Labilibaculum antarcticum: one gene and its partners. The protein of the gene in region 3 interacts with the protein of the main gene of each other region in a pairwise test. Links are inferred from orthologs where the notes say so. Each region holds a gene or a part of one and is shown on either strand. Other genes may lie near its edges.

What was found.
Region 1: the proteins of ALGA_RS20275 (region 3) and ALGA_RS21875 interact in binary tests that used the Escherichia coli proteins (3 or more experiments, as listed by UniProt). The link is inferred for Labilibaculum antarcticum from one-to-one orthologs.
Region 2: the proteins of ALGA_RS20275 (region 3) and sfsA interact in binary tests that used the Escherichia coli proteins (3 or more experiments, as listed by UniProt). The link is inferred for Labilibaculum antarcticum from one-to-one orthologs.

The regions. Positions count from the first base shown.
Region 1 is NZ_AP018042.1:5,477,942-5,488,568, forward strand. Bases 5,270-8,217 are described here. They hold ALGA_RS21875 (LytR/AlgR family response regulator transcription factor), read right to left. Parts: upstream 7,146-8,217; coding sequence 6,393-7,145; downstream 5,270-6,392. Other genes in these bases: ALGA_RS21870 (TonB-dependent receptor domain-containing protein), read right to left, coding at 5,270-6,036; ALGA_RS21880 (sensor histidine kinase), read right to left, coding at 7,149-8,198; ALGA_RS21885 (LiaF transmembrane domain-containing protein), read right to left, coding at 8,204-8,217. Also shown: ALGA_RS21860 (DNA alkylation repair protein), read right to left, coding at 1-637; ALGA_RS21865 (T9SS type A sorting domain-containing protein), read left to right, coding at 1,003-3,579; more of ALGA_RS21870, read right to left, coding at 3,646-5,269; more of ALGA_RS21885, read right to left, coding at 8,218-8,917; ALGA_RS21890 (LiaF transmembrane domain-containing protein), read right to left, coding at 8,942-9,286; NAD-dependent DNA ligase LigA, read left to right, coding at 9,715-10,627. UniProt on the Escherichia coli protein: Member of the two-component regulatory system BtsS/BtsR, which is part of a nutrient-sensing regulatory network composed of BtsS/BtsR, the low-affinity pyruvate signaling system YpdA/YpdB and their respective target proteins, BtsT and YhjX.
Region 2 is NZ_AP018042.1:4,848,811-4,859,458, forward strand. Bases 3,735-6,703 are described here. They hold sfsA (DNA/RNA nuclease SfsA), read left to right. Parts: upstream 3,735-4,855; coding sequence 4,856-5,551; downstream 5,552-6,703. Other genes in these bases: ALGA_RS19420 (hypothetical protein), read right to left, coding at 3,735-4,780; ALGA_RS19430 (YkgJ family cysteine cluster protein), read left to right, coding at 5,594-6,127; ALGA_RS19435 (hypothetical protein), read left to right, coding at 6,148-6,522. Outside these bases: ALGA_RS19400 (family 16 glycoside hydrolase), read left to right, coding at 1-796; ALGA_RS19405 (hypothetical protein), read left to right, coding at 1,029-1,892; ALGA_RS19410 (hypothetical protein), read left to right, coding at 2,146-2,328; ALGA_RS19415 (superoxide dismutase [Ni]), read left to right, coding at 2,963-3,448; more of ALGA_RS19420, read right to left, coding at 3,542-3,734; ALGA_RS19440 (TetR/AcrR family transcriptional regulator), read left to right, coding at 6,718-7,305; ALGA_RS19445 (M3 family metallopeptidase), read right to left, coding at 7,432-9,546; ALGA_RS19450 (DUF3592 domain-containing protein), read right to left, coding at 9,773-10,222; ALGA_RS19455 (S-ribosylhomocysteine lyase), read right to left, coding at 10,327-10,648. UniProt on the Escherichia coli protein: Binds to DNA non-specifically. Could be a regulatory factor involved in maltose metabolism.
Region 3 is NZ_AP018042.1:5,063,317-5,073,854, forward strand. The notes cover bases 6,482-9,340. They hold ALGA_RS20275 (glutamate-5-semialdehyde dehydrogenase), read right to left. Parts: upstream 8,606-9,340; coding sequence 7,358-8,605; downstream 6,482-7,357. Other genes in these bases: ALGA_RS20270 (MutS-related protein), read right to left, coding at 6,482-6,824; proB (glutamate 5-kinase), read right to left, coding at 8,698-9,340. Outside these bases: ALGA_RS20255 (hypothetical protein), read left to right, coding at 1-290; preprotein translocase subunit SecA, read left to right, coding at 394-3,690; lgt (prolipoprotein diacylglyceryl transferase), read left to right, coding at 3,788-4,591; more of ALGA_RS20270, read right to left, coding at 5,016-6,481; more of proB, read right to left, coding at 9,341-9,768; ALGA_RS20285 (M3 family metallopeptidase), read left to right, coding at 10,330-10,538. UniProt on the Escherichia coli protein: Catalyzes the NADPH-dependent reduction of L-glutamate 5-phosphate into L-glutamate 5-semialdehyde and phosphate. The product spontaneously undergoes cyclization to form 1-pyrroline-5-carboxylate.

The DNA of each region.
Region 1 (10,627 bases), 410 kb from region 3 along the record:
ATGGTGCTAATGAATGTCTTGAAATGAATACTTTTACCCAATCAGCATTATACTTTGAATACTGACGCAAAGACCAACCAATTGCTTTATTCACAAAAAACTCTTTGCTCAGATTATTTGAAAGAATTGCTTTGCTTAGAAATTCGGTATCGGTTTCGTTTTTGTATTTTAGTTGGAAAATGATCGTTACCCTTTTCAACCATATATTTGAATTCAAAATCCACTTCTCCAGAATCTCTTTCTTCAACTCAGGATATTTTTGACACAAAACACCAACAAGAGGAGCTAAAGAATCAACTGAATCCCACCACGATTTTGTAAGTATCAATTTTTCAATCAACTCAATATCCGATTTCTGAAGATTTTTTTCAAGCTTACGCAGATATTCCAAAGCTAAATACTGATACTCCCGGTAAGGTAAATCAAACATGTGAAATACAAATTCCCAATCAATCTCCTTACTTTTGCTTTTCCCTTGTAAAAACTCTTTGCTTATATCTGCTCTCAAAGATTTTGGAATTCCCAAGAAAGAAAAATGCTTTTTCATATAAGATTCCATTCGTATTGCGAACACACGATTAGCATTCTTCTTGTAAATTTCTACAATTTTATCCGTCCCAATATTTTGTGTTTCCATTATCAACGAGCGATTTTTCGTTTTTTACCTAAAGCATTTCGGTTTACTATTTTCATTTTATTAGATCCTCTATTATAAAAGAAATTAGCATAACCGATTTAGGCTTGATTGCATTGCATAGTAAACATCATATTAATTGTCTTTCTAAATTTTAAATTAAGAAAGTATGATTGCAATGTCAATAGGTAAAGATTGTTATTTTTATTAAGTTTAAATTATAATCACTAGCGCAATTTGTCACAAACACCTTGTTATTGCGTATTTTACATAGATCAGACAAGCACTATTCGGAAACATAATACTTGGGAGATTAAACGATAAAGATATTGTACCTTACGCTTCAAATTATCACGAACTAAACAAAAATGAATCCTAATAAATACCTTACAATACTAATCGGATTTTTTCTAACACTATCTATTCTAGGGACACATAACACTCAAGCCGAGGAAATTGATCCAAATAAAACTCAAGTTCCATTTTCAACGAACAAACAAAACTTCACCGTTTGGAATGGAGAAAATTACGTCCCTTTTTTTATAAAAGGGATTAATCTTGGAGTTTCAATTCCCGGCACATTCCCCGGCGAACTGGCTGCAAGTAAAGATCAATATACCAATTGGATAGAAGGGATTCATGATGTTGGATTTAACTGCATTAGAGTCTACACGCTTCATTACCCCCGCTTTTACGAGGCTTTAAAAGAATTCAACGACGCAAATCCTGCAAGTCCAATGTATATAATGCACGGTGTCTGGCTAGAAGAAGAGCTAGGTGGGTACACCAAAGATTTACATGAGTTAAATGATGTATTCAATCAGGAAATTAAAGATATGCTTGACTGTATTCATGGAAATAACAGTATCGATCACCGTTTTGGAAAGGCATATGGATCATATACTGTTGATGTATCCCCTTGGATAATGTCTTATATTATTGGAAGAGAAATTCATCCTGACGAGATTGAAGAAACTAATAGTAAACATGCCGACCAGACTTCCTTTTCCGGCACTGTGTTTAGGTTAGCAAGTGCTTCTCCATCCGAAGTTTGGGCAACATCGCATTTAGAATCTCTAGTACTATACGAACGTAACACTTATAACACAGAGCGTCCTGTTAGTATTTCCAGTTGGCCTACTTTGGATCCCTTAACGCACCCCACAGAATCGGGAACAGATGAAGATAAAGAATCACTGGATTTATCCAATTTAAACTTTGATGGAGCACCTGCTGGTTATTTTGCCAGCTTTCATGCTTACCCATATTATCCCGATTTCATAAGCGAGGATCCCAACTATCAACAATACTCCGACCCACTAGGGCAGAACAGCTATCTCGGCTATATAACCGATCTTAAAAAATATTACAAAGATTTCCCAGTTCTTATTGCCGAAATTGGTACTCCTTCAAGTTGGGGTATTGCACATTATTCATCCAATGGAATGAATCATGGAGGTTGTTCTGAGATTGAACAAGGACTCAATTTCCTAAGACTTCTTGATAACATTGAGGAAGCTGGCTGTGCAGGAGGAATACAATTTTCATGGATAGATGAGTGGTTCAAACGAACCTGGATTACGGATCCTTTTGATTTCAATCCTGAAGCAAGAATTCTTTGGCATAATGTTACCGCTGCCGAACAGAACTTTGGATTAATCGCATTCCGACCATCAGAAACCATTTACTCCGAGTTAGAAGATTTTGGTAATGATAAACCAATCAAAAAAGTTCTTGCAGCAGCTGATTTTGATTTTTTCAACATTCGTTTGATGCTTGAGAAGGAACTTTCGAATATAGATACGATTTGGATAGCCATTGACAGCTATGATGCTTCTTTAGGTGAATCGATGTTGCCTTCAGGAAATTCTATATCGAATAGAGCTGAATTCGCTCTTCGTATCACCAATTATTCTGCTGAATTATACGTAACCCAAGCCTATGATTTATACGGTTTATGGCATGGTGTTTCAGAACCCAAACAGCTTTATCATTCCATAGCAACTGATGGAGATTCATGGAATCTGGTTCGTTGGAAGAATAATAACGAAAGTCATGAAATACAATATGTTGGAAATTTAAAAACCCGAAGAACAGAATTACCTCCTTCAAGTTTGGATGCTGTCATCATCTCAAATGATTCAATTGACATTCATCTTCCCTGGTCATTGCTGCAAGTTACCGATCCTGCTAACACAAAAGTAATGAATGACGATCGAGCCACACCAGAAACAGAAGAAGCCATTTCTGATGGTATAGCTCTAAGCATTCTTCATAATGATGTATTATTGGAAGGAAGCAACCGCTTTATTTGGAGTTGGGCTGCACCAACTAATTATGTGGAAGTGAAAAAGCAATCTTACTATGTTGTAAAAGATGGATTGGTTGAATTTAATAATGAACCAATTGCATATACTGATAGCTATGCTACAAATCAAGGCGAAAATTTGATCATTGATACTGAAAACGGACTCTTATCCAACGACTTCGATTTTGATGGCAATTCACTCTATTCAGAGTTGTCTGAGTTCTGCAAAAATGGCTTTGTTTTCCTTTCGGATGATGGATCATTTGAATACATCCCAGATACGGGTTACAGTGGTGAAGACTTTTTCACCTACCGGGCTTTTGACGATGGTGGCCACTCAGTTAAGACAAAAGTGACAATTAATGTTGCACCAGTTACTGATATTGATGATTTTGTGGAAGAAGAATTAGCTATTGCTATTTATCCCAATCCGGCAAGTACATTTTTACGAATTGACTTAGCTAATAATAAGCCGACTCTATTGCGAATGATCAATCTAAAAGGTTCGATAGTTTACCAAAAACAAATAAATAATTCACAGCATATCATCGATGTTCATTCTTTTCCAAGAGGAGTTTACTTACTAAATATTCAAACAAGTACTAATCTTCTCACTAAAAAAATAATTATCAATTGAACCAAAACTCCAGACACAAAAAAACCTCGTTCTAACGAACGAGGTTTTTTTTAATAAAATGCATATTTAAATATCTTTCTCTGTATGATGAGCTCCACTACTTCTTTTTTTGGTCTTTAACACATTGTACTTTTTCCCAAAATAATATCGAAAGGTCAGATTTGCTGTTCTATTTTCATACTTATACTTCATTTGTTGAGAAAATCGGTCTCCTGAAGTATTTACATTATACTTACTGGTATTTAAAACATCGTAAATCCATAATGACAGACTTGCTTTGCCTTTCATGATTCTTTTACCAAACGCCAAATTAACCTGAAAGGATTGATCGTAACTTCCTTGAGCAACGGGCATATCAGAATCATAACTTAAAGTTGTCTGAAAATTGAACCATTTAGGTATCCTCATGGTGGAAGTAAGTTTTCCAAAAAAACTATAAGCATCGTTCCCTAGATAATCTAATTCTTCTATGGAGGTATATTTCTGATAAATCCCCGACAAATAAGAATTGACACTCCACCATTTGTTAAATTTTGTAGAAATGTTAAAATCAATACCTGCATATTGTAGGCTTCCTAAATTCTCAGAAGTTACAATTGCCACATCATCTTCATTAACAGAACGATACTGCTTTATAATATTATCCTTATACTGATAATATAAATTTGTCGTATAGGTTATTTTATCCCTTTTATAAATAAAGGTAAACTCTGGCATATGAGTGTAATAAGCACCCAAATCTTGAGTTCCTAATTTCTGATTTTCCGGATCTTGAAGATTTTGAAATGGATTTAGCATTCCGGAATCAGGACGATAAACCATTTTAGAATAAGTTAGTAATACCTGCTTATTGTCTGATAATTTATAAGAAAGATGCACGCTAGGAAAAAAGTCTAAATAATCGTCATTATATGCTTTATTCGTCTCAATATCCGAATACTCAGATCGCAAACCAAACTGATATGCAAAATTACCTTTCTCTCCACTAAACTGAAAATACAAGCCATGAATACTCTCTTTATAATTAAACGCAGTAGATAAATCTATTGGTTCATTATACTTTATCTCGTTAGTTCGGTACAAATAACCTGTTTCTATGGAACCCACTTCACCTACAGGTTGTGTGTAATCCATTTGAATAATTGCTTCCTCACGGTCCGAATTGAAAAAGTCACTAGTATTTCCTTCTACTTCAGAAGTATAATTTCCGTAATTTTCTGCACTATTACTTGTATAGGCTACATCAAAAGAAAACTCCTGTCCTTTTCGATCAAACTTACGAATATAAGAGGCATTGTACACCCAGGAATCCAGATCAATATCAACAGCACTTTCACGGTATGTTTCTGTTGGAGAAGAGCTGTTTGTAACTAAATTCCGGGAATAATTATAGGTTCCGTTCTTGTTCTGTTTCACATTCCGATTGGTAACAGAAAAACTCATGGTATTCTTATCATTAATCAGATAATCCATTCCCAATTGACCGATATGGCTTCGAGTTCCTAAGTCTACATCAGCTCTGGCATTCAAGATCTCGAAATTATTTTGAATTTCTGTTAATCGCGATAATTCATAATCCCCTCCTGACCAATCGTCTCGATAGCTGTACGATCCGGAGAAATTTACTTTTCCGGTTCGTAAACTTAGTCCTGTATGACCTGAATGTTTATTAATCGTACCAATTGTTGCAGAAGCATTTCCATTAAACCCTTTTGCACGCTCCTTTTTCATAATAATATTAATAATTCCGGCAGAACCAGAAGCATCGTATTTTGCAGATGGACTTGTAATCACTTCAACACGATCAACATCTCCCGCAGGCATATTACTCAACACATCTCCCGGGCTCATTCCTAACAAACCACTCAGCTTTCCGTCGATTAATATTTTAACATCAGAACTTCCACGCAATTGAATGTCTCCATTGGCTGCTACATTCAATGTAGGAATGGTAGCTAACACCTCATTTATAGTTCCTCCATCAGAGATAGGAGAATTTGACACACTGTAAATGGTTTTATCCAGTTCAATGCGTGCAAAATCAAGATTCGCGGTAACTTCTACCTGAGAGATGGATTTTGTGTCAGGCTGTAAAGAAATTGGATTCGACAATGATTGCGTTTTATTTTCACGTAATAGAATTGAACCACTTTTATAACTTTTGAAACCAAGATATTCAACTTTATAAAAATAAGTAGAACTTTCTAAATTTGTTAATTCAAACTCGCCCTTTCTATCGGTAATTGTACCTTTTATCAGTAAAGAATCAGGTAAAGAATAAATAGAGACAGTTGCGTACTCGAGAGCTTTCTGTCGTTCATTTTCAATTATAGTGCCCTTCAATCCAGAATTTGTTGCAATTTTTGTATTATTCTGGGCATAGGAATTCACTGTGGGGCTTAAAAGAAACAGAAAGACCAGCAATAATCCAATTCTGTAATTAAATTTCAGATTCATTAGTAGTGTGTAATTTAGTTAGTGTTTAAAATCGGGTTGCACAAAAGTAAATAATTTATGTTAGAGAACAAGCAAATAATAAAAAAACTTTATAATCTACTTACAAACACAAACCATCGGTTTATCACCAATTTACATCTATTCACAGCAAAAAAAGAAATAACAATTCAGTCCCCTTTTCAAACTCACACTTCGGAAGAACTAAGAATAAAACATATTTAACAAAAGAATAATAGTTTAAAGAACTACCATTTTAATCTGAAAATGATGCGTTGAGATTATGGTTTTTCTTAGATATAAAAAAAGCATCAATTCATAATAGAAAGATGCTTAGTATGTACTTACCCATTCGATGATCAGATTTCCAATTGTTGCTTCAATTGCTTAAACCCATTTCTACTAACCTTCAAACTCTCCCCTGTTTTCAGAATTACGATCCAATGATCTTTCTCGTAAGGTTGCAATTGTGCAATTTGATCGATCTTAACCAAAAAAGTACGATGTATCCGGCAAAACTCATTCGGATTTAAATGAGTTTCAAAATACTTCATTGTCTTTTGCTTCAAGTACTTGCCCTCATTGGTGTAGATCATGACATAATCATCCTGGGCTTCAAAATATTTAATCTTATCAATTGCAATTATATCAATTTTATTTCGCGATTTTACCACAACACGGGTCAATAACTCTTCCGATGAATCGTTATGATTTTTTATTTTCTCAATCTGATCTTCGCTCGTCACTGAATTTGCGATGCGATCCTTCACTTTATTTAACGCATCGTGAAAACGATCATTCGAGAATGGTTTCAATAAATAATCAATTGCATTGTGTTCGAATGCTTTAATAGCATATTCATTATAGGCGGTAGTAAATACAATATTACAAGGTTTATCAAGTAATTCCAACATCTCAAAACCGTTTAGTTTTGGCATCTGAACATCTAAGAACACCAAATCGGGCTGTAACTCATTAATTGCTTTTAAGCCTTGAAATCCATCAGAAAATTCACCTAAAATTTCAATATCGTCATAAGCTCCCAAATAGGACCGAACCAAATCCCTTGCCAAGGCTTCATCATCAATAATTATTGCTTTAATTGTTCTCATACCTTAACTACTTTGCGGAAATTCCAAATTAACAGAAAAGTGATTCTCACTCTTTACAATTCTCATCAAATCGGTGCGACCATAAATTAAATGTAAGCGTTCCTGTATATTTCGTAATCCAATACCGTTTCCTTTGGGAGGAATCGATTCGGGATCGAAATTATTACTAATATTAATTTTTAATGAATCATTCTCGAAACTACACTTTGTCATTACGCAAACTGGTTCAAGACTTTCATGCACTCCAAATTTAATTGCATTTTCGTACAATGGTTGTAAAATGAGATTTGGTATTTTAAATTTCTCACAATCTGCTGACAAATCAAAATCAAGCTGCAACCGATCCCCAAAACGAACTTTCTCTATCTCCATATACAAACGTATATTACTTAATTCATTGCTTAAATTCGTCAACTCCTTTAAATCCTGAGCGAGTGAGTAACGTAAGTAAGTCGATAATTTAACAAGCATTTCTCTTGATTGTTCGGGTCTTGATAAAGTTAAAGAACTAACCGAATTTAAACTATTGAATAGAAAATGTGGATTAATTTGTGATTTTAGTGCTGTTAACTCAGCTTCTTTCACCAATTCTTTCAATTCTGACTCGTGAACTAATTTGTCCTGAAAATTTCGATAATATAAAACTAAATAGTAAACAATTACAATATAATCGTACAAGCCAAAGGCCATAAAAATCTGCCAATGTATCGGGAGAAAATAATCCAGCCCTTCGCTTGAAGCACCAAAAACTACAATCCTAAGCTGATAAGCCACCGATACCCATATCCCAACAACAACAGCACCTGCTGTTAAATGATGCAAAAGAAAATGAAAAACACCCAAATTCTCAATACTGGTATATACAACAATATACCAAATACATGCTCCCAAAATCAATAAAGGAAAAGAAAAACTAATGGCATTTACCACTGCATCGTATGATGTTCTTCCCTCAAAATACCATCCAATAATAAATAGCATGGCAACAAAAAAAGACCAGGACGCAAGATAAACAGGAATAGCAAAACGATTTTTTAAAAGCGGATGTTGCATTTAAATTATTTATACGATTTTATTTCGCAACCGCCTAAGGCTACAGTACCTCTAATGATTAGTTCCTTTTTTGGTTCTACAATATAATTTGTTGTTGACATTCTTTTATCCGAAACACCACCTAAAATTGCAGATACCTCAACCTTAACGTCCCAATCGGATGGTACGATTAAAACACAACTGCCAAACATGGTAAATATGTCAATCACATTTGTGCCTTCGGAAAGTGCTGCATTACTCAAGTTTAATTCAGTTCCCCCGAAGATACAAGTCACCTTTCCCCCTCTAAAATTTTTATTGTTGATAACCTTTTCTCCTCCTCCAAAAATATTTAATTCATCAATATAATCCGAATCAAATCCAACTTCTGACCTTTTATCAAATTCACAAACATTTCGTTTGCGAATAACAACAACTCCAATGGCAATAAGCATAATCGGCCAAAATAATCCTCGCCAATCAAAGCTCCAATCGAATATCGTTGGGAGTAAAAATAGTCCACCCACGGTCATCAAAGCTACTCCTGTTGTTTTATCCTCTTTACCGAAGAAGAAAAGAGCCCCTAAGCCTAGTAATAATGATGGCCACGAAAAGATAATATGTCTTAATTCATAAGGAATAAAATCCAGATTTTTAAGAACCAGTAAACATCCAAAAAGGATTAAGAAAATACCGAATATCGCACGGTTGTTTGGGTTTGATTTATGTTGTGATCTCATAATGAAATATTTTACGATATGAATTTATTTATTTTTACAACAATAAGGTGAATCGGGAGCAAAAATAAATGCAATGCCACCTATAATAAGTAATACTGGAAAAAACCAAATCTCCCAATTTTGAGGTAGAAAATACAAATCATCCATCATAAAATAGGTTCCCGCGGCAATTGCCATTAATCCACCAAAAATTTTTCTGCGGATCAATACCTGTAATACACCGAAAAGAATTAAAAAGGCTTCCCATCGATACAGATATATTTCAATAAAATTAGATTGATAGTTAAGTCGTTCAAAAACAATTACGATCCCAACAATTATTAGGAGTAGGCCAACAAACAAACTTTTATTTTTTTTATTTTCATCCATGACATTATGCTTTAAGATTTCGATTCCCTTTGTTTCTACTTCTAAAGTAGCGCAAAATCAAAGCATTTACTTGCTTAAATCGGTTAAGCGTGGTCAAAAATCGGTGAATGGTGTAAAATGAAAGAGGGTGTCCGAAAAGTAAAGTTTCACTTGGACAGTCATGTTGAACGATCCCTATGGCTACCGGGACGAAACATCTGTTATTCAAAAATAAGGATTCTTCAACACCACCGCTTCAAACCTGTAATTGCTTACCACACGACTGCACTTAAGAGCTCTTAATCAGGCACATCACCAATTACTGTTCTCCATCTCAAAAATCATTAAAATCATTTGCGAAATCACCGCAAGGTTTACTATTTTTACCATTCGGGCTTGCTATTGAAAACACAGCTCATCTATTCACACAACGGTAGACCTTTACAATTATGAATCAGGCAGAAGCACAAGTTCGAATTGCAGAATTACGTGAGCAATTACATACATACAATCACAATTATTACGTATTATCGCAGCCTAGCATCAGCGATTACGACTTTGACATGCTCTTGAATGAGCTAATTACTCTGGAGAAGAAATTTCCTGAGTTTAACGATCCCAATTCACCAAGCCAACGTGTTGGGAGCGATATCAACTTAGAATTCAATCAGGTAGAGCACAAATACCCAATGCTTTCGTTGGGCAATACCTATTCGGAAGAAGAAATCCGCGATTTCGAGAACCGAATTAAAAAATTAATTGATGGCGATGTGGAATATGTCTGTGAACTGAAATACGACGGCACATCAATCTCGTTGACTTACCAAAATGGTAAACTGGTTCAAGCTGTCACCCGTGGCGATGGTGTAAAAGGCGATGATGTAACGGCAAATGTAAAAACCATACGATCGGTTCCTTTGCAATTAAGTGGTAAAGGATATCCAAAAGAATTTGAGATACGAGGCGAAATATTAATGCCTTTTGCTGTATTCAATGACTTGAACGAGGAACGTGAAGAAATTGGGGAGGCTCCTTTTGCTAATCCCCGAAATGCGGCTTCGGGTACTTTAAAAATGCAAAACTCATCGGTAGTTGCCAAGCGCAAATTAGATTGCTACTTGTATTATTTGTTGGGCAAAGAAATTCCGACCCGAAATCATTACAGCAATTTATTAGCCGCTAAAGATTGGGGCTTTAAAATTCCGGCAAACACAGCTATCTGCAAAAATATCGACGAAGTAATTGCATTCATTAAAGAATGGGACGAAAATCGCGACAGCTTACCTGTGCCAGTTGATGGAATTGTAATTAAAGTAAATTCGCTGGATATGCAGGAGGAATTAGGCTTTACGGCTAAATCGC
Region 2 (10,648 bases), 220 kb from region 3 along the record:
GGTTATTGGACGTCACGGAAGTGGCGCTGTTTTATATGACAATAAAATATATGTGGCTGCTGGCAGTTACAAACAAGGGGGTTCAAATATGAATTCTATTGAAGTCTTTTCGGCAAATCATAAATGGAAAAGTTTGTTTAACGGACAAAATCTGGACGGTTGGGACGTAAAATGTGTTGAGGCTGATAAAACCAAAGGTTATTGGGCGGTTGATAATGGAACTATTTTATGCAATACAAAAGGGAGCTCCGATCATCAATACATGTGGTTGCAAACAGTTGACGAGTATGCAGACTTTGAGTTACGTCTTCAATTTCAAGCAACAAGAGAAAATAAAGGCAATGCAGGTATTCAAATTCGTAGCCGATATGATGAAAATGCCAAGTTGGATGGTGACTTTTTGGGGTGGATGGATGGACCGCAGGTTGATATTGAACCCAACGATCCATGGCGAAATGGTCTGATTTACGACGAAACCCGAAATACAAATCGCTGGATAAATCCAAGTTTGCCCGACTGGAGTATTTCGGAAAAGGATTGTGCACCCAAAACAGTTTTTTATTATTGGAACGATGAAAGACCGGGTTGGAACGATATGCGAATTGTCTGCAAGGGAATGCACATTACAACCTATGTAAACAACATTAAAGTTTCCGATTATGATGGAACAGGTGTTTTAGATGATGAAAACCATGTGAAAAACAGAGTGTCTAAGAAAGGTCATATTGCCATTCAATTGCATAGAAAAGCAAATAATTTCATTCGCTACAAAGGTATTGAAATAAGAATTTTATAATTCTACTCTGAACCAGAAATTCAATTATTTGAATAATAAAACGATCTCTTAACTTTATGCTACGGCTTGTCCATTTAGTTTTGAAGTTTAATAAATTTCAATTTTGTAAAACTCATTTTATACGGATTATATTAATATAATATTATGAAACGTCCATGTATAAAGCTTTCTACACATAGGGAGATGATTATATGGTAAGTTCCATATGACAAAAACTTAAAATTATAAACATATGAAACTAAGAATATTGCTTGTTATTGTACTTATTGCATCGTCTACTTTGGCGAATGCTATCGAACGTCCAGGTTTTGATAAAAAAAAGGATATTTTAATTGCTCAGTTTGATAGTAAACCCGACCCTGATGATATTCATGCACAAGCTGCTTTGGGTTGTATGCTATTGCATAAGGACCTTAAAGGTGTGGATTGTTTTGCGGTAGCTGGAGCCATTGGAATCCAGGATGGAGAATTTATTGATTCGGGTGATTTATTTAATATGGTATTTGGCAAGAAGTGGACAAATGCGCATGCAGATTGGCAGGGCTCAGTACAAATCATTACCGACAAAGTGATTTCAATATTAGAAAAAGGAGGAAAAGTTTGGGTTCAAGAAGCAGGACAATCGAACATTACGGCAGATTGGATTGTGGAAGTCCTAAAAATAGTTCCGGAGTCAACAGTGAAATCAAATGTAATTGTAGTGCAACATAGTAAGTGGAACGAAGACAAAACGGATTCTACCGACTTGGTTTATGTGAAAGATAAAACCAGCTATTTTGCCATTGATGATGGAAATGCACCTACTGATGTAGATTGGGGAGACCGGGGATCGTATTCAACACCTGAATACAGAAATAAAGACAGTAAATGGATTGAATTAGCAAAATCGTCTTCCAACAAAAAAGCAAAAAGATTATGGATTGAAGCTGATAGAGTTATTACCGAAATGTTCCCTAATGGGTTTGCAGAAGAGTGGTCGTACATCCATTATAATGGAGTAGACTATTCGGATTGTGTCGAGAATTGGTGGATTTTTAATATTGGTGAATTAGCTAACAACAATGCTAAATTTTGGAATCGATACGTTACAAATTAAGGTGTATTCTTTAATTATAATTTTTTTGTTGAGCGCATCGGATTTTTCGAATACTTCTATGTGTTTACTTATATTAATGAACTTGTAAGCTACAATCCGGATTTAACTATTTTTGCTTCCCTCTGTAGTCCTCCGACCTAGGTGAAAAAAAGAGGTGAGATGGCTGGAATTGATCCAGTGAATGGACGCCTAATAAGGCGTGATAAAATATACAAGGCTTATGCTCGGTATTTTGTGAAGTATCTAAAATCATATGAAACCTGCCTTTAAAGAAAACAATTTAACCACTGGAATTTATGCAGGTACATTCAGAGCAGCAGAGCGACTTGGCATGCATGTGTATATGGGACTTGAAGATGCAAAAGACTTGGATGGAATTGGCATTCAATACATGGAAGCAAATCTAATTCTGGAAACTCAAATATCCGGGATTTAAAATGTTTCACACTGCAGGTAATCTTATAGTATTTGGAAAAAAGATATAAAGCGAATGGTCAGAGGCTTGATTTTTTGGTTTTAAACAGGAGAAGGTAGATCAGCTCTGGATAATTCTGGCGGTAATAGGTGACTCCTCACGAGTTGCAAGCTTGGTACCTTACAATAGTGATAGTACTAGGTTGGAAATGATAAGAACATATAATAAACATTAAAATTTAGTGACGTAATTAGTTTAAAGAGGGTGTCCTTAATTTAGGTCATCCTCTTTTCTGTTTTTACGATCCCTGGTTTTTTAAATTTCATTTTAAGTGAAATTGAAACAGATCTACCGAATAAATTTCACGATAGCTCTTTTTTTTATGGGGTATAATGGAAGAATGCTGATAATTTACTGCATTCATTTAAAATCCGGCAGGCATTAATTGATGCTAAACAGGAGATTAGCTCTGAATATGAATAAGGAAAGGTGATGAAAGCAATATATTAAAATGATTTGATCCCTGAAATTCAGCGGTATGGACAATAGTTGCTTATTTGAAAGAAAATAAAAAGCAGGAAGTTTTTGTATTATGAATGTTTAGACTAATTTTAAATAAGGAAATTTAAATATTCACTAAAAAAGAATGGTTACCATGAAAACTTTGCAATTTAAAATTGGAACAGGCATAGTACTATTGTTCATGCTCTTAGTTGGTACTTCAAATAAAACGTATGCGCATTGCGAGATTCCTTGCGGTATTTACGCTGATTCTCTTCGGATAATCATGTTGTCGGAAGACATTGAAACGATTGAGAAAAGCATGAAAATGATCAATGAATTATCATCAGCGGAAGAAGTAGATTACAATCAGTTGGTACGATGGATTACCAATAAAGAAGATCATGCTAATAAGATACAGAATATTGCGACTCAATATTTTATGTTTCAACGACTGAAAGTTTCGGATGATGCTGAAGTACAAAAGAAAAATGCCAAGCTTTTGGCTGTTTTGCATGAAATTTGTGTTTATGCAATGAAATCAAAACAAACAACCGACTTAAAATACATCGAAAAATTGAATGAGGCTGTTCATAATTTGTCTCATCTGTATTTTGGAGAGGAAAAGCATCATCATTAAAAATTAGGCCAGATGAATTGATTTGGGCCACAATTAGTCCAAATAGAATCTGAATCATTGGGATTTTCACAAGTAGTGAGAATCCCAATTTTTTTATTCCTTTTCAAGTAAAATATAGGCGCCAAAAGTTTTATTCTGAAAAGGACTTACCAATGGTAGATATCCATTCATCCATTTTCCATCTTGCATTTCTAAAGGATGTTTCTCTGTCATTTCCAGATGAAACTGATCGAAACTTTCTTTGAATTGATTGAAGATTTTAAAAATTCCTTTTGTATCAGGATGAATTTTTTCGTTTAGAAAAAGAGCTAGAGTGCTCATGTTGTAACGAAGATTAATTTCTAAACACGGATGAATTTGAAGCTTCTCATCGTGATCTAAAACAAGCATGCAGTCAACTCCAAAATAACCCGTGTAGTTGGTTGCAATATCCGAAGCCGAAAGAACTTCCGACATGCAAGTCTGTAGTTCGGAAATACGGTTTTCATTTAAAAGTGTATCCATTTCTGATGGAATACCGCCAAGGTAGTTACACAAATATTGCCCTTTCGAATTGGTATCAAAGAATCCTAAACCTAAATAGTTTAGTTTGCCTTTTTCATCACAGTAATACTGAAGCGAAAAATCGAATTGTTTTTTTAAAAAAGGTTCAACCATAACATAAGATTGCGAGGCAATTACACTATTGATTGATTGAATAATTGATTCGTTTAAAGTGGTATGCCGGAGAATTTGCAGACCTCTGCCTGCCGAGCTCAAGGGTGACTTAATTACAATCTGTTTCCATTTGTGCATTAGCTTTTCAACCTCAGCTACACTGGTGCAAACTTGTGCAGTCTGATCTATATCAATGAATAATGAACTATTATTGTGCTTAATTGCTTCTTTTACAACTTCCAGCGCTTTTTTACGACTGTATAAATCACGATGCTCTACTTTCCAGAATGCATTGGGCTGATTTAAAAAACGGCTGCTGCATGATTCTTTAAAAGGCTTCAAAATATGATGAATTCTTGGACTCCATCCCCAAGGATGAAGACTGTCTTTTGGCATTTTAATAAAATCGGAATCTGTTAATGCAAGTGTGAGTTGTTTGAAATTCGGTACAGATACTCCTGCATTTTCCAGGAGTTCCATAAATTTTTGATCTGGCATTTCATGAACCAATACGGTATCATTTTTATCCGCAAAAAACATCGGCAATACATCCAAATCCTGTTTAAACTTGGTTAATGTTTTGTTGGGCATAAAACTAACTGTTCCGTTGGCAATGGCCATTTCGCAGGTAGGATTGTAAATAAATATTTTGGGAGCAATATCTGTTGGCATCATTCTAATTCAGTTCATTTTGCATCACAAAAGTAGGAGAAATCTGCTTATCTTTGGTTTTCCAACAAAAATAGATGTATGATTTTCCCTAATAAACTAGTGCATGGTCGATTAATAAAGCGATACAAAAGATTTTTAGCTGATGTTGTGTTGGATAATGGGGATATTGTTGTGGCGCACACCTCTAATTCGGGAAGCATGAAGTCTTGTTTGGAAGAAGGTGCAGAGGTGTACTTGACTTACGTGGATGATCCCAAACGGAAAACAAAGTACACTTGGGAAATGATCAAGATTAACGATTCTTGGGTAGGGATTAATACGCTTGTTCCAAATCAACTGGTTTACGAAGCTGTAAAAAATCAAGAATTTGTTGCTTTAAGAGAATATTCGTTCGTAAAAAGAGAAGTGAAATTTGACGATAGCCGATTTGATGTTTTTGCTTCGAATGAGGACGAAGAATGCTTTATCGAAGTAAAAAATGTGAGCATGAAAGTGGGTGAGTACGCTCGTTTTCCGGATGCTGTGACTACTCGAGGTAAAAAGCATCTTAATACCTTAATGAAGGTGAAGAAAGAGGGCAAAAGAGCTGTGATGGTTTATGTTATTCAGCGAACAGATGTTAGTAAATTTGCTCCTGCATTTGATATCGATCTTGAATATGCAAAAACTTTAAACGAAGCCTTTGAGTATGGAGTGGAGCTTTATGCTATCCAAGCAATTGTTACGCCGGAACAGGTTGAACTGGGGGAACTATTGCCTATCGAATTGGAATAAGGACTTAAACTAAGTACTTTTGTCAGCTTAAAAAGATAGAACATGAACGATAAGGCACAAAACGAATTGGGAAAATATCGCGAACTGAGAAATGAAGTGAGCGAATTGAGTGATCAGCTGGCCAAACTGCACAAAGATGAAATGGCTTGTAAAAAAGGATGTTCGGAGTGTTGTATGCACTTTTCGGTTTTGCCGGTTGAGTATTTTAGTATCCTACAGGAATTAAAAGCAAACCCACCACAGCAACATTTGGAGTTGGACGAAGAGGCTGACGACTGCAATTTCCTAATCGACGATTTGTGTCAAATATACGAAGCCCGACCATTTATTTGTCGTACACACGGATTGCCATTACTATTTATGAGTCTGGATGGCAATGATTGGGAATTATCGACTTGTCCGCTTAATTTTACTGATTTTGATGAATTTCATAGTGAAAACACCTATCCTCAGGATACCTACAACAGTAAATTATTCTTAATTAATCAGGAATTTGTAAAGAATTATGAAGCTGAAAAATTTGGCGATTTCGATATGATTTCAATCAATCGTTTGGTTACCGATCTGAAAAAATAAATTTTGCATAAACTACAAATATGGCAGAAGTTGAGTATCGACTAATTGAATCGAATAAGCATACAATTATTGTGCGTGAATTTTTTGGGGATGTTGAAGTTTCGGATGTGACTGAATCCTTCAAATACATTTTTAAGGAATATGCAGAACTAAATATTGTGGGTATTATTACCGATTTAACTCAAGCTAATTTTAAAATTGGAATTAAGGAGTTCCCGAAAATTTTACAATTCATTCTTCAGAATAAGAAGTTGTTTAATTTAAAAATGGCTGTGATTGCCGATACTCCCGAGAAAACAGTTTTTCCTATGCTTGCTCAAGTCAGATTTAAGTTCCTACCTGTGAAACCTTTCACGACCATGCAAGCTGCTGTTCAGTGGATGAATGAAGCCTAATTAATGGTACTTTTTATTTTTAGTGACAGATTGTTAAGGATTGAAAAAGTCCATTTCTATTGTTTTAGAAGTGCTTACTCTTAGCGAATTTTAAAAACTCTTATTGGATGTTGTACCGATTAATTTTGGAAATAAGCTAAATTCTGTTGTAACTTAGGATACCGAGTGGAGGTTTAATTCTTAAAATTTCAGGTTATGGGAGCAATGAAAATTACACCAACGAATGATTTATTGAAGAAAGATATTCTAAATATTGCGTTAGAAATTTTTGTGAGAGATGGTTATTTCTCGACAACAGGAGCTATGATTGCAAGTGAAGTTGGTATTAGTGAAGAGAAGTTGTTTTCTCTTTTCAAGACCAAAGAGTATCTTTTGCACACGATAGTTGCTGAAGCGGTACATATGATATTCGATGGTATCGATCCAAATCAAGATGGTAAGTTATTAGAAGTTGAGTTGCTGTTTTTTATTAATGATTATTTCGATTCTATTGAAAAAAATCTTGAATTTTTTAAGCTATTCTATTCTTTAAGATTTCAGCCTGGAGTTGTTGAGGAGTACAGGCAGGAACTACACAAAATTGCAACTTCGAAATTTAAAATGATCGTTGACTATTTTAGAAAGGAGGGGGCTGAAAATCCAAAGATGGAAACACGTTTTCTTGCCTCGATGCTGGACGGGATTGCCATGAATTTTGTTCTGGAGCCCGATGGTTATCCAATTGATGAAATGCAACAGAAAGTCTTAAATATGTACATGAAAAAGGCTGAATACGAAGATTAATTTTGATCCCAAAAAACCTTGCTTTTCCATTACGAATTACCCAGACATAAAAAATCCGGTTCACAATGTGAACCGGATTTTTATATTTTGAATTTTGTAAATCAGCTAAAAGCTATAGTTTACAAATTATTTTAAACCACGTTTGATTAATAATGCATCAATACTAGGTTCTGCACCTCTGAATCGTTTGTACAATACCATTGGATCTTCAGAACCACCTTTAGCCAATACGTTATCGCGGAAAGCTTTTGCAGTTTCTTTGTTGAATAAACCAGTTTCCTTGAATGCTTGAAAAGCATCAGAATCCAATACGCCAGCCCAAATGTAAGCGTAGTATCCAGCAGAGTATCCACCAGCAAAAATGTGATTGAAATAAGTTGAACGATATCTAGGATAGATTTCAGAAATTAATCCTAGTTCATCTAAATATTTTTTCTCGAAAGTCATTACATCTTCTGTTAACTCTTCAGTTAATGTATGATATTTCATATCCAACATGGAAGCGGCTAAGTATTCAACTGTTGCAAATCCTTGATTGAATTTACCAGCATCTTGAATTTTCTTCACCAATTCAACAGGAATTACTTCACCTGTTTTATAATGTTTAGCATAAAGTGCCAACATTTCTGGTTCAAAACACCAGTTTTCCATTACCTGAGATGGAAGCTCAACAAAATCGCGGGAAACTGAAGTTCCAGACAACATGTTGTATTTGCATTTCGATAAGAATCCGTGTAGAGCATGACCAAATTCGTGGAATAAAGTTTCTACTTCGTCTGGAGTTAATAGAGAAGGAGTATCACCAACAGGTTTTGTAAAGTTACAAATGTTCATGATAATCGGACTAACAGACTTATCAGTACCAAAACCTGACTCCTTACGGAATGAACTCATCCAGGCACCACCTCTTTTCGAAGCACGTGGGTGATAATCCGCGTAGAAAATACCAATGTGTGTTCCATCCGCTTCCTGCAACTCAAACACTTGATTTTCAGGATTGAATTTAGCAATATCAGTACGTGGAATGAATTTGATTCCATATAATTTAGTCGCTAAAGTAAAAGCACCGTCACGAACATTGTTGATTTCGAAGTATGGTTTTAATTCCTCTTCATCTAAATCGTATTTCGCCTTTTTTACTTTATCTGAATAAAACCACCAATCCCAAGAAGCCAGCTTGAATTTTCCACCTTCTTGATCGATTACCTTTTGCATTTCAAGAACCTCTTTTTTTGCATTTGGCAAGGCTGCTGCCCAAAGTTGATTCAATAATTTAAATGCATTTTCAGGAGTTTTAGCCATGTTCTTTTCAAGAACAAATTCTGCATGGTTTTTGAATCCAAATAACTGAGCACGCTTAAGACGTAGATTTATAATTTTCTTGGCAATCTCTTTGTTATCGAACTCATTGTTATTGTTACCACGATTCACATATCCCATGTATAATTTTTCTCTCAAGTCGCGATTCTCAGCGTATTGAAGGAAAGGAAGCATACTTGGCTTTTGAGTCGTAAACATCCATTTACCCTCTTTACCATCTGATTTTGCAGTTTCAGCAGCAGCACCAACAACACCTGCAGGTAAACCAGCAAGATCTTTTTCGTTGTCAATCACCAATTTAAAATTGTTTGTCTCGGCTAAAATATTGTCACCAAATTGCAGTGTTAAAGCTGAAAGTTCTGAATCGATAGCACGTAATTGGTTTTTCTCATCATCAGCAAGATTTGCTCCGCTACGAACAAAACCACTGTAGATTTTATCCAGCATGCTTTGTTCTTCAACAGAAAGATCCAATTCATCCATTTGATCGTAAACAGACTTAATTCTTTTGAATAAGTTTTCATTCAAACTAATATCAGCACTGTACTTTGTCATTAATGGAGACAATCTTTTTGCAAGAGCTGCAATAGAATCAGTGTTTTCAGATCCTTTAATATTATAAAATACATCGCTTACTTTATCAAGTAATGCACCAGACTTTTCGTAGGTAATAATTGTATTTTCGAAAGTCGGAGCCTCTTTGCTGTTAGCAATAGCATCAATTTCAAGCAAACCTTGTTTCATGCCTTCCATGAAGGCGGGTTCGTAATGCTCAAATTTAATTAAATCAAATGGAGCTGTTTGATGTGGTGTGTCGTAGGCTGCAAAGAACGGATTGTCAGTCTTTTGCTCGCTTTTGTTACTATTACAGGCGGTTAAACCGATACCTGCAACAAGTACATAAATAAAAGTCTTTTTCACGTTGTTAGGTGTTAGTATTAGTACTTATAGAATGTTTGCCTGCCAAATTAATAAAATTTGATAGGTTTTCCTTATGATTTGTTTAGTTTTCGCAACATATTCGTTGCAATTTAGAATCAAAATATGCGAAATGGGAAAAGTGGAAGGGGAGTTGTTGGTAAGCTTAACTATTTTAAATAATAGTTAATTTTGATGCCTGAGGAGATGGTCAGATATTTATCTTTCTTTAAAGCAGCTTTTTTCTGGGCGTCTTATTATTTGAATTCTTTTTTTGCTTTTCAGAGTCCCGGTTTTCACTCTTTGGTGAAAAGCTAAGGTAAAATGCGATCCATAGTATGAATAAAACAACCGAAACCGAAGCGTATTTGTTAAAATAAAATCCTTTTATTGAGAAAATGATCGCATCTTGAGGATCTTCCTTTGAGTGAAGAATCTGAAATTTCTTGCCAATAGGATATTCAACATTTTCAGGACCTCTAAGAACATATTTCTTTTGATTCGCTTCGTAGGCAATAACAGAATAAAAAGACAGCAACATGCCGCTCTTTTCTTCAATAATCTTTACAACAACACCTTCTGTTTTTTCACCAGATACAATTAGTTTCCAATTTCCATAAATGGGAATTAGCAATATCAAAATCGTTATAATAAGAAATTTGGATCCTGAAAGTTTCATCGTGTACAGATATTTAGCGGTAATAAATATAAGGAAATTTATACAAAAAAAAGAGGCTGTATTCTAACATGAATAGCAGCCTCTTTAAATTTTGTATTTCTTCCTTATTCAGGATAATTTAAGTTTTCTTCAGTAAGATTTCCCAAAACCTCAGTTTTGAATTTGTTGGATTCCCATCTCGCCATTGGTAAATCGTGGCTCATGTAATTTCCACATTCAATCTTGTTGGTTCCTGGAATTTCGTCTGTGAAATTAGCCATGAAATCAAACATTTCCTGAGTTAGTTTTACAATATCCCTTGATTCTAAATCGCCATTAAAAATAACGTAGAATCCAGTACGGCAACCCATTGGACCAAAATAGATCGTGCGATCGGACCATTCCTTATGATTTCTCAAAAAGGTTGCGCCTAAGTGCTCCATAGTA
Region 3 (10,538 bases):
ATCTGTTTGCCGAATGGTACGCCGATCATATTCAAAATTTGGATGAATCCTATTCATCGACAATACTTGCTCATGTAGAACAGGATCAATTGGTTGGGAAATACATTCCAAGTATTGAAAACTTTTCATTACTTGAGAATTTACCTAAATTCCCTGTAGCAGATCAAGTTATTCCTTTGGAAAGCATTCCAATATCACAAACATTGCAATGTTTTTCAATCTTACCAGAAGTTATTCTTAGTACAATACCTGAGGGGGATTTTCATATAAGAGCCCCGGTTTTAGCCTAACTTTCCTTTCCTGTTTTCCATAGGAAATTTCACTCGTTATATTATTATTCGTTTTCAACTTTATAGTTGAAAACATTTTACACATCGAATTCAACAAATCAAAATGGGTTTTATAGATACTACATTAGGTAAATTATTTGGTAATAAGTCAGATAGAGACCTTAAAGATTTGACCCCTTATTTAGGGCAGATTAAAGCAGAATATGAAAGAATCACAGTTTTAAGTACTGATGATCTTCGTGGAGAATCAGATAAATTAAAGCAACATATTCAGGATTTCATTAAAACGGAACAAGACGAAATATTAAGTCTTAAAGAAAAGGTTGAAAATGGCGATGTCTCAATCAATGAGAGAGAATTAATCTACGATCAGATTGACGAAATCGAAAATAAAATTGACGCTAAAATAGAAGAAGTACTGGACGAAATTCTTCCAACTGCTTTTGCTATTGTAAAAGATACAGCACGCAGATTTACCGAAAACGAAGAGCTGGAAGTAACAGCATCTAAATTTGATAGAGATTTAGCTCCCTATTACGATAACATACAAATAGATGGTGATACTGCGGTCTATTTTAATTCATGGACTGCAGGTGGAACTGAGATAACCTGGGACATGATTCATTACGATGTTCAGTTGATTGGTGGTACTGTTCTTCATCAAGGAAAAATTGCAGAGATGGCAACAGGTGAAGGTAAAACTCTTGTGGCTACCTTACCTGTATTTTTAAATGCATTAACTGGTAGAGGTGTTCACTTGATTACTGTGAATGATTACCTTGCAAAACGTGACTCGGAATGGATGGGACCAATCTACCAATTCCACGGACTATCTGTTGACTGTATCGATAAACACTCTCCAAATTCAGATGAACGAAGAAAAGCTTATGCATCTGATATTACTTTTGGAACAAATAATGAGTTCGGTTTTGATTACCTGCGTGATAATATGGCAACAAATCCTAAGGATTTGGTTCAACGCCGTCACAATTATTCGATTGTCGATGAAGTTGACTCGGTTTTGGTTGATGATGCACGTACTCCATTGATTATTTCCGGTCCAATTCCAAGAGGTGAGCATCAACAGTTTGATAATTTGAAACCTAAGGTTCAAAATTTGGTGAGAGCTCAAAATGAATTGGTAATGAAGATTTTTACCGATACTAAAAAATTACTGAACAGCGAAGATAAAAAGGAGCTTGAGGAGGGTGCAAAATTATTGCTTAGAACCTTTAAAGGTTTGCCAAAAATGAAGCCACTTATTAAATTCTTAAGTGAGCAGGGAAATAAGGCCATTCTTTTGAAAACCGAAAATTTCTATATGCAGGAAAATAGTAAAAATATGCACATCGTTACTGATGAGCTATATTTTATTATTGATGAACAGCATAATTCTATTGAACTTACTGATAAAGGAATCGACCTGCTTAGTGCTGATGCTGAAGATTCAGGTTTCTTTGTGTTACCTGATATTGGATCAGAAGTTGCCGTTATTGAAAAATCAGATCTTTCGGATGAAGAAAAATTAGCTAAGAAAGATGAAATGATTCAGGCTTACTCTGTAAGATCAGAAAGGGTTCATACAATTAACCAACTATTAAAGGCATATACTCTTTTCGAAAATGATGTAGAGTATGTTATGATGGATGGTAAGGTGAAAATTGTAGATGAGCAAACAGGGCGTATTATGGAAGGCCGTCGTTACTCAGATGGTTTACACCAGGCAATTGAAGCTAAAGAAAATGTAAAAGTAGAGGCTGCGACTCAAACATTTGCCACCATTACTCTTCAAAATTACTTTAGAATGTATCAGAAGCTTTCTGGTATGACTGGTACTGCGGAAACAGAAGCAGGTGAGCTTTGGGATATCTATAAATTAGAAGTTGTTGTAATCCCAACCAACCGTCCAATTATTCGTGACGACCGTGAGGATTTAGTCTATAAAACAAAACGAGAAAAATATTCAGCGGTAATTGATGAAATTGTTGATCTGGTAAAAGCTGGTCGTCCGGTTTTGGTAGGAACAACATCAGTTGAAATTTCTGAATTATTAGGTCGTATGCTTAAGATTAAAGGAATTAAGCACAACGTACTGAATGCAAAATTACATCAGCGCGAAGCAGATATTGTAGCGGAAGCAGGTCAATCAGGAACTGTAACCATTGCTACAAATATGGCTGGTCGTGGTACTGATATTAAGCTAACCAAAGCAGTAAAAGCTGCTGGTGGTTTGGCAATTGTTGGTACCGAGCGTCATGATTCCCGTCGTGTTGACCGTCAGTTACGTGGTCGTGCCGGTCGTCAGGGAGATGTTGGATCTTCTCAATTCTTTGTGTCTTTGGAAGATGATTTGATGCGTTTATTTAGCTCAGATCGTATTGTGAAGTTGATGGACAAAATGGGACTGAAAGAGGGTGAGGTAATTCAGCACAGCATGATTAGCAAATCGATAGAGCGTGCCCAGAAAAAAGTGGAAGAGAATAACTTCGGTATTCGTAAACGATTATTGGAGTACGATGATGTAATGAACTCTCAGCGTGAGGTTATTTATAAACGTCGCCGTCATGCCTTATTTGGTGAGCGTATTCAGGTTGATATTGCCAATATGATGTTTGATTTGTCTGAATTGATTGCAAATGAATATCATGGTGGTGATTTTGAGGAGTTTAAACTAGATTTAATTCGTACTTTATCAACCGATTCTCCAATCAGTGAAGAGGAATTAATGAAGGAGAAACCAGAAGTAGTTACTGAGAAGATTTACCAAGTGGTTTTAGATAACTACAAGCGAAAAGTGGAATCAATTAGCAAACAAGCTTATCCGGTAATCAAAAATGTATACGAATCCAAAGCGGAAATATATGAGAATATTGTGGTTCCATTCTCCGATGGTTCTAAAATGTTTCAGGTAGTAACCAACTTAAAGAAAGCATACGAGAGTAAGGCTGAAAACTTGGTTCGTTCTTTCGAGAAGGTATCTATTCTTGCAACCATTGATGATGCTTGGAAAGAGCATTTGCGTGAGATGGATGACTTGAAACAATCTGTTCAGAATGCTTCTTACGAACAAAAGGATCCATTGTTGATCTACAAATTTGAATCGTTCAATTTGTTTAAAACGATGATTGAAACTACAAATAAGAGTGTTGTTAGCAGCTTAATGAAAGGTCATATTCCATTATCGGATCCTGAAGATATTCGTAAGGCCGAAGAGCGTAAAAGAACCGATTTAAGCAATTTAAAAACTACCAAAGAAGAAATTGGCGGAGGTCGGGGCAAATCGGAGCCAAAAAAGATGGAGCCAGTTCGTGTCGCTCAAAAAGTGGGTAGAAATGAACCTTGTCCTTGTGGTAGTGGTAAAAAATACAAACAATGTCATGGAAAAGGAGTTCCTGCTTAATTTCCATAATTAAAAAAATCATACTAAATTGACATGGATTGTTTCGCAAGTCGAAACAATCCATTTAGTTTTACTTACCAAAATTTAAAAAACGCATATGTTGCTTTCAATCCTTTGGGATATCGACCCGGAAATATTTAGAATCGGCCCTGTAGCTGTCCGTTGGTACGGATTACTTTTCGCTTTAGGCTTTTTGTTGGGATATTATTTGGTAGAAAAGATGTTTAAAAAAGATGGTATTGAACTGGAATGGCTTGATAAGTTGTTTCTGTATACCATGATTGCAACAGTTGTAGGAGCTCGTTTGGGACATGTATTCTTTTATGGTTGGGAATTCTATTCTCAGCATCCAGCGGAAATTATAAAAATTTGGCGTGGAGGATTAGCTTCTCATGGCGCTACAATTGGAATTCTTATCGCATTGTGGTTTTATTCAAAGAAAGTCAGCAAGAAGTCAATGCTTTGGATATTGGATTACGTCGTAATTCCAGTTGCCTTGGCGGGATGTTTTATTCGTTTTGGAAATTTGATGAACTCTGAAATTATCGGAACTCAAACTCATTCGGAATGGGGGATTCAATTCATCAGAGCATCTATTTATGAGCCATTGGCTCCTCGACATCCAGCTCAGTTATACGAGTCAATATGTTATTTAATTTCCTTTGCTGTATTGTCGTTCATGTATTGGAAAACAAATGCAAAACAATACAGTGGAAGACTGTTTGGAGCCTTTTTCGTGATGATTTTTACTGCACGTTTCTTTATCGAATTCATAAAAGAAAATCAGGAAGCTTTTGAACAGGGAATGGCATTGAATATGGGACAATTATTAAGTATACCTTTTGTTTTAATTGGGTTGTTCTTTTTTATACGATCCTTTAAAATAAAACCAGTGGCTTAGTACAAAAACAGCATAAAAAAAGCCGAATCATTTCTGATTCGGCTTTTTTGTTGTTTGAATCTCTTTTTAAAATCAAGTTTGCCAATCCATATCATCCAAAAAAGCCTTCCTAATGATGGGAAAGCACTTCAAACCGTCCAAAGCCTGTTCCCAAAAGTGGGAGAGCACTCAAAACCATCATAAGCCTCTTTCCCGAATATGGGAGAGCAGTTTGAACTACCCAAAGCAAGTTGCCTAATTATGGGAGAGCAGCTTGAATCATCCAAAGCTTGCTCCTAATTGTGGGAAATCACTTCTAACCGATACAATCCTGTTTCCCAATTGAGGGAGTGCACTTCGAAGCATTCAAGGCAAATTCCCCAATATGGGAAGGCATTTAAAATCACCCAAACAGGATTACCAGATCATGGAAAAGTATTTAGCTTTATGCTTCCTTCAATATTTCCAGATCAATTCCCATTTTCCGCATTAAAATTGGAGCATTAAAGGTTTTGCAAAATCCTTTCTGCACTTTGTAGTCGAAATAAAGCTGATCACCATCAATTTTAATGTCAAAGAATCGATTTTCAACTTGTCCTGGTAACTCCTCTTCTAATATGGATAACTCCAAATCGTGAGTCGCAACCATGGCAACAGCATCGTGTTTCACCAATTGCTTAATCAATGCCCGCGATCCGGTGTGTTTATCTTTCGAATTAGTCCCTCTTAAAATTTCATCCAACAGCAGTAATGTCTTCTCTTTTTTGTTCACCTTTTCAATAACCTGCTGAATTCTCTTTAGCTCTGCATAAAATGATGATTCATTGTCTTCTATTGAATCTTTAATTCTCATAGAGGTGTTGACTTCAACATTAGAAACTTTCATTTCTTTGGCACAAACCGGTGCACCAGAAAGAGCTAAAACAATATTGACACCAACTGTTCGCAAAAATGTGCTTTTTCCTGCCATGTTCGATCCTGTAACGATATGCACAGTTCCTGGTCCATTCAGCTGATAGTCATTATTCACTCTAGCTTTCTGATCAATCAACGGATGTCCTGCTTCTTTTAATTCCAATTCAAAGTGTTTCTCAGAGATTTTCGGGAAAGCCCAATCTTCATGATTAAAACTTAAATTAGCGAGGCTGGATATCGCTTCAATTTCACTGATCGCATCAAACCATTTTTCAATGTCATGGCCGTATTTTTCCTTCCAACGGTCAATCCGAAACAATATGTGCAATTCATAAAAAAACAAAAGGTTGAAAAGGAATTGAACAACAAGATTCAAGCGCTGATCAAGTAATTCTATTAAACGGGTCAATTGGTTTATTTTTTTTGCCGTTGGCTGATCATCAGTTGCTAATGTAGTTTTAAGCTCATTCAGTTTTTCAGATTCCCAATTCCCTCTTTCGAACTGCTCAATAATATAGGAGTAGGTTTTGAGCATTTCCCCTCTTTTCGAAGTTTGTTCATGCTCCTTACTAACCTTTTTGCGATTGAAGTAATGGATTCCAATATTAGCCAATATCATAATTGTAATAGGAGCTTGCGAGCCGATAAAAGCATAAATTAAGGCTGCTAAGGAAAGAAACGGCATAACAGTTACAACGATCTTCAATAGTTTTTGACCATGAAAAAGAGAGGGCTTTTTACCCCATTCAATAACAAAATTGGGATCATCATTTTTTAGTTTGCCTGTAAAACCATATTGAATAATATTTTGTCTCCAATCAATTTTTTTTGCCAATTCCTTAACGGCATCTTGTCTTTTGCGAATCTCTTTATTAGACGATGGCTTTGAAAGCCAATTAGCAAGAGTGTTATTTCCAGTTTTTGTAACACTTCGGTTAATTAATTGAAAAAGAGAATACTTGCCAAATACATCTAAGTCTGATGCATAAGAATGATTTGGCTTTAAATATTCTTCACCATTGTAAAAAAGCCTGCTATGGCGTGTTTGCAAGCAAGAGATTTCATTTTCGTTGATTTCAATTAAAGCCTTTAGCCTTTTACTATTTTTACTATTACGATTGTATCTTCTTACAAAATAAATCAATGAGAGTACTAGTGTGATAGCAACTGTGCTTGCAATTAATAGAGAATAGGAAAGAATTACATAAAATAACACGAATGCTCCAATCGCACTTATCAAACGTAAGAAAGAGAGGTTTCTATTTTGCTTTTGCAGATCAGAGCTTTGCTTATTAAAGTCATTTATTCTGTCAGTATAAAAGGATAGTTTTTGCTTCATGTCAATTTGTTGTTGAAATTAAAGATGCAAAAATAATCAAAAGATTGAGTTTTATATTCAGTACTAGATTAAGATAAGGATTAATTTTAGATGAATCTTCCAATAATTACAATGCTGGCCATTGCTATGTCTTAAGCAAGCGGTGGCTTTTCGGAAGCTCCTATTTTAGTCAAATCTGATTGGTTTTGTGGCGAATGGAAAGCGATTTTTGTTTTGGAAGCCGTTCGTATGGTGCTGAATCCGGTGTTTTTTGATGTTTATGGGTGTCGTTTTGTAATATTTTAAGAATGTAGTATTATCCGTATATCACCTTTAGTGTAATATGTTGATGTATTCATCAATGAAAAAAGGAATCTAATGGTGATTATTGTGATCATGAATAGATCAGTTCAAGTATTGACAATGCCTCTTTTTAATGATTTTGTTATTCTAAAGTAATAAATCCTTTTTTTTGGAAAAAAGGAAATAAAAAATCCGGTAGAATATAAATATTCACCGGATTAGATTTGAAAAACTTACGTTTTATTTTCTACTTATTCTCTAATTTGTCCATTTCCGGTAATCAACCATTTGTAGGAGCATAATTCTTCCAAACCCATAGGTCCCCGAGCATGTAATTTTTGTGTGCTTATCCCAATTTCAGCTCCTAATCCAAATTGTGCCCCATCGGTAAATGCCGTTGAAGTATTAGAATAAATTGCTGCAGCATCAACCACTGAGTAAAAGTCACTTACGGTTTTTGAATTCTCGCTAATAATGGCTTCACTATGCTTCGAACTGTACTTATAGATATGATCTGTAGCTTCTTGAAAATTACAAACAGTTTTAATCGACATTTTATGACTCAAGAACTCATTTCCAAAATAAGACTCATCTGCTTTTTTAAGTAGAGACTCAGGGTAGGTATCTTTAATAGCATCGTAAGCTTCTTGATCTGCAAATATTTCAACTTTTTTATCCTGTAGCTTATTTACTAGCGTTGATAAATCAGCAAGTCGGTCTTTATGCATAATTAGACAGTCCAATGCATTGCAAACACTTACTCTGCGAGTTTTGGCATTATATACAATCTGTTTTCCTTTTTGCAAATCTCCGTCTTTATCAAAATAGGTATGTACAATACCGGCTCCAGTTTCAATTACCGGAATTTTAGAATTTTGCCGAACTGAATTAATCAAATTCTGAGAGCCCCTTGGTATTAGAACATCTACAAAACCTATTGCATTCATTAACTCCGTAGCCGCTTCTCTGGCCGAAGGTAGTAATTGAATAATATCAGGATTAATCTCATTTTTGATCAGTGTCTTCTTTATTAACTCAACCAAAACTTTATTCGAATTTTCGGCATCATTACCACCTTTTAAAACGCAGGCATTGCCAGATTTAAAGCAAAGTGCAAAAACATCAAGCGTAACATTAGGCCGTGCCTCATAAATGACACCTACAGTTCCTAATGGAACACTTACTTTTTTAATTAGCAAACCATTTTCAAGCGTTTTTTCAGAGAGTATTTTTCCCAATGGAGAAGTCAGTTTTAGGATATTTTCAATATCCTCAGCTATTCCATTAATTCTTTCTTCGCTTAGTAGTAAACGATCATATTTTGGATCGTATGCAGACATTAAGTCTAAATCTACTTTATTGGCTTCTAAAATTTGTGCAGTTGTCTCTCTTAGAGACTTTGCAAGATCTTTTAACACATTATTTATCTTTTCAGAACTTAGTAAACACATGGTTCTGGAAGCTTCTTTGACTTTATATAGTTGTTCCGTGCAATTCATATTTTGAATGATTATGGGTTTAAATCAAGTATTGTAAGTAAGTTAATTCTTATTTTTTAAATCGATACAATAGAATTTGTCGACCGTTTTCTTTAGTAAAGAAAAAGGTAATCGTAATGAACCAGGGGTTTTGCGCCAGTTGTTCCAATATAACTTTCTGCTTTACTTTTATTATATTGTGTTTTCCCAAGTCCTATTACTTTTCCTGTTGAGCCAATTATTTTAATAATGTCACCTTTTTCAAAATCTCCAATCATATTCATGATACCAATAGGCAATAAACTTGTTGCTTCTTTTGAGAGCAAAGCCTCCTCTGCACCTTTATTAATAACCAATTCGGCCTTTTCAAAACCATCAGATCCCGCCAGCCATTGTTTCACTGTTGATGCCTTCTTGCTTGCCGTAAAACTTGTGTGATTTACCTTGTCAGGTGAATTAATAAGTTCCAATACGATATTGTCAATTGCACCATTAGCAATGTGCACTGGTATTCCCGATTTGGCAACTCTTCCGGCAATAGTGCATTTGGTTAGCATTCCACCTCTTCCAAAATTAGATTTTTGCGTCGTGATGTATTGTTTTAATCGGTTAATATCACCATTTACAGTTTGTATTACGGTGGAATTAGAATCATTAGGGTTTCCTGTATAAATTCCATTGATATTACTCAGCAAATAAAGTGCTTCAACATCCATCATCGATGCAATCAAGCCAGATAACTCATCATTATCGGTGAACATTAAAGCCGTAACCGATACAGCGTCATTTTCATTAATAATTGGTAGAATTCCATTATTAAGAAGAGAATTTAAACAGTTCTTCATGTTTAAATAGTGCTCTCTTGTTCGAAAATCTTGTTTTGTAACAAGAACTTGCGCACATCCTATATCAAACTCGCTAAGAAAAGAGGAATAGGTATTCAGTAGCTCTACCTGACCAACAGCTGACCATACCTGTCTTGCTGATACAGTATCAATTTTTGCGGGCAGTTTTACTTTACTTTTACCTGCAGCAACCGCTCCCGATGATACAAGAATACATTGTATTCCTTGATTTCGTAGTGAGGATATTTGATGGACAATATTTTTAATTCGGGATGTATTTAATTCTCCGTTCTCATTTGTAAGAACGTTGGAGCCGATTTTAATGCAAATTCGTTTCATATATATTAGGTATGACAATTTAAAGTACGAGAATTTAATTCCAGTCTTAAAATTGGAATGTATTGAGTATCCATTCATTGGCTAATGAATGGCAAAAAGAAATATTAATTCAAGATGCTAATTGAGAAATACCCAACGGGATGAGTGGGTAAGTGGTATGTGAGCGTAGGACGTAACAATTCAGAAGCAAAAAGTGGAATTATTGCTTCTGTGTGTAAACTTTTTTGGATAAGAAAATTCATGCCTTTCATTTCGATAACGCTTGATAATTACAAATCCCCCTTGTTTTTATTGAATCAAATATAGGGATTTTTTCATGAAATGATTCCTTACGTATTGATATATTGCTTATTATAGATCGAATGGAAAGGTTTGCGTAAAAAAATATTATCAAAACACAGATAGGTTTACGCATATACTAAGTCGCATATTATCAGGTGGTAATAATGGTTGTTTGGAGGTGTAGAAGTGCTATCCGGAAATTTTCTGGATAATTAGATTTTTTCTGGATTGATTGGCTTTTCAATTTTATATCTTTGTTTTTGATATAAAAAAATAACTATGACTGTACAGACAAATCCATTACTAAACGAATTTACTACTCCATACGAATCAGCTCCTTTTGAAAAAATTGAGATAAACCATTATTTGCCTGCTTTTACCGAGAGTGTTGAAATCGCGAGAATGGAAATAGATCAAATTGCTGATAATACAGATCAAGCAAGTTTTGCAAATACGATTGAAGCTTTAGAGTATATCGGACATAAATT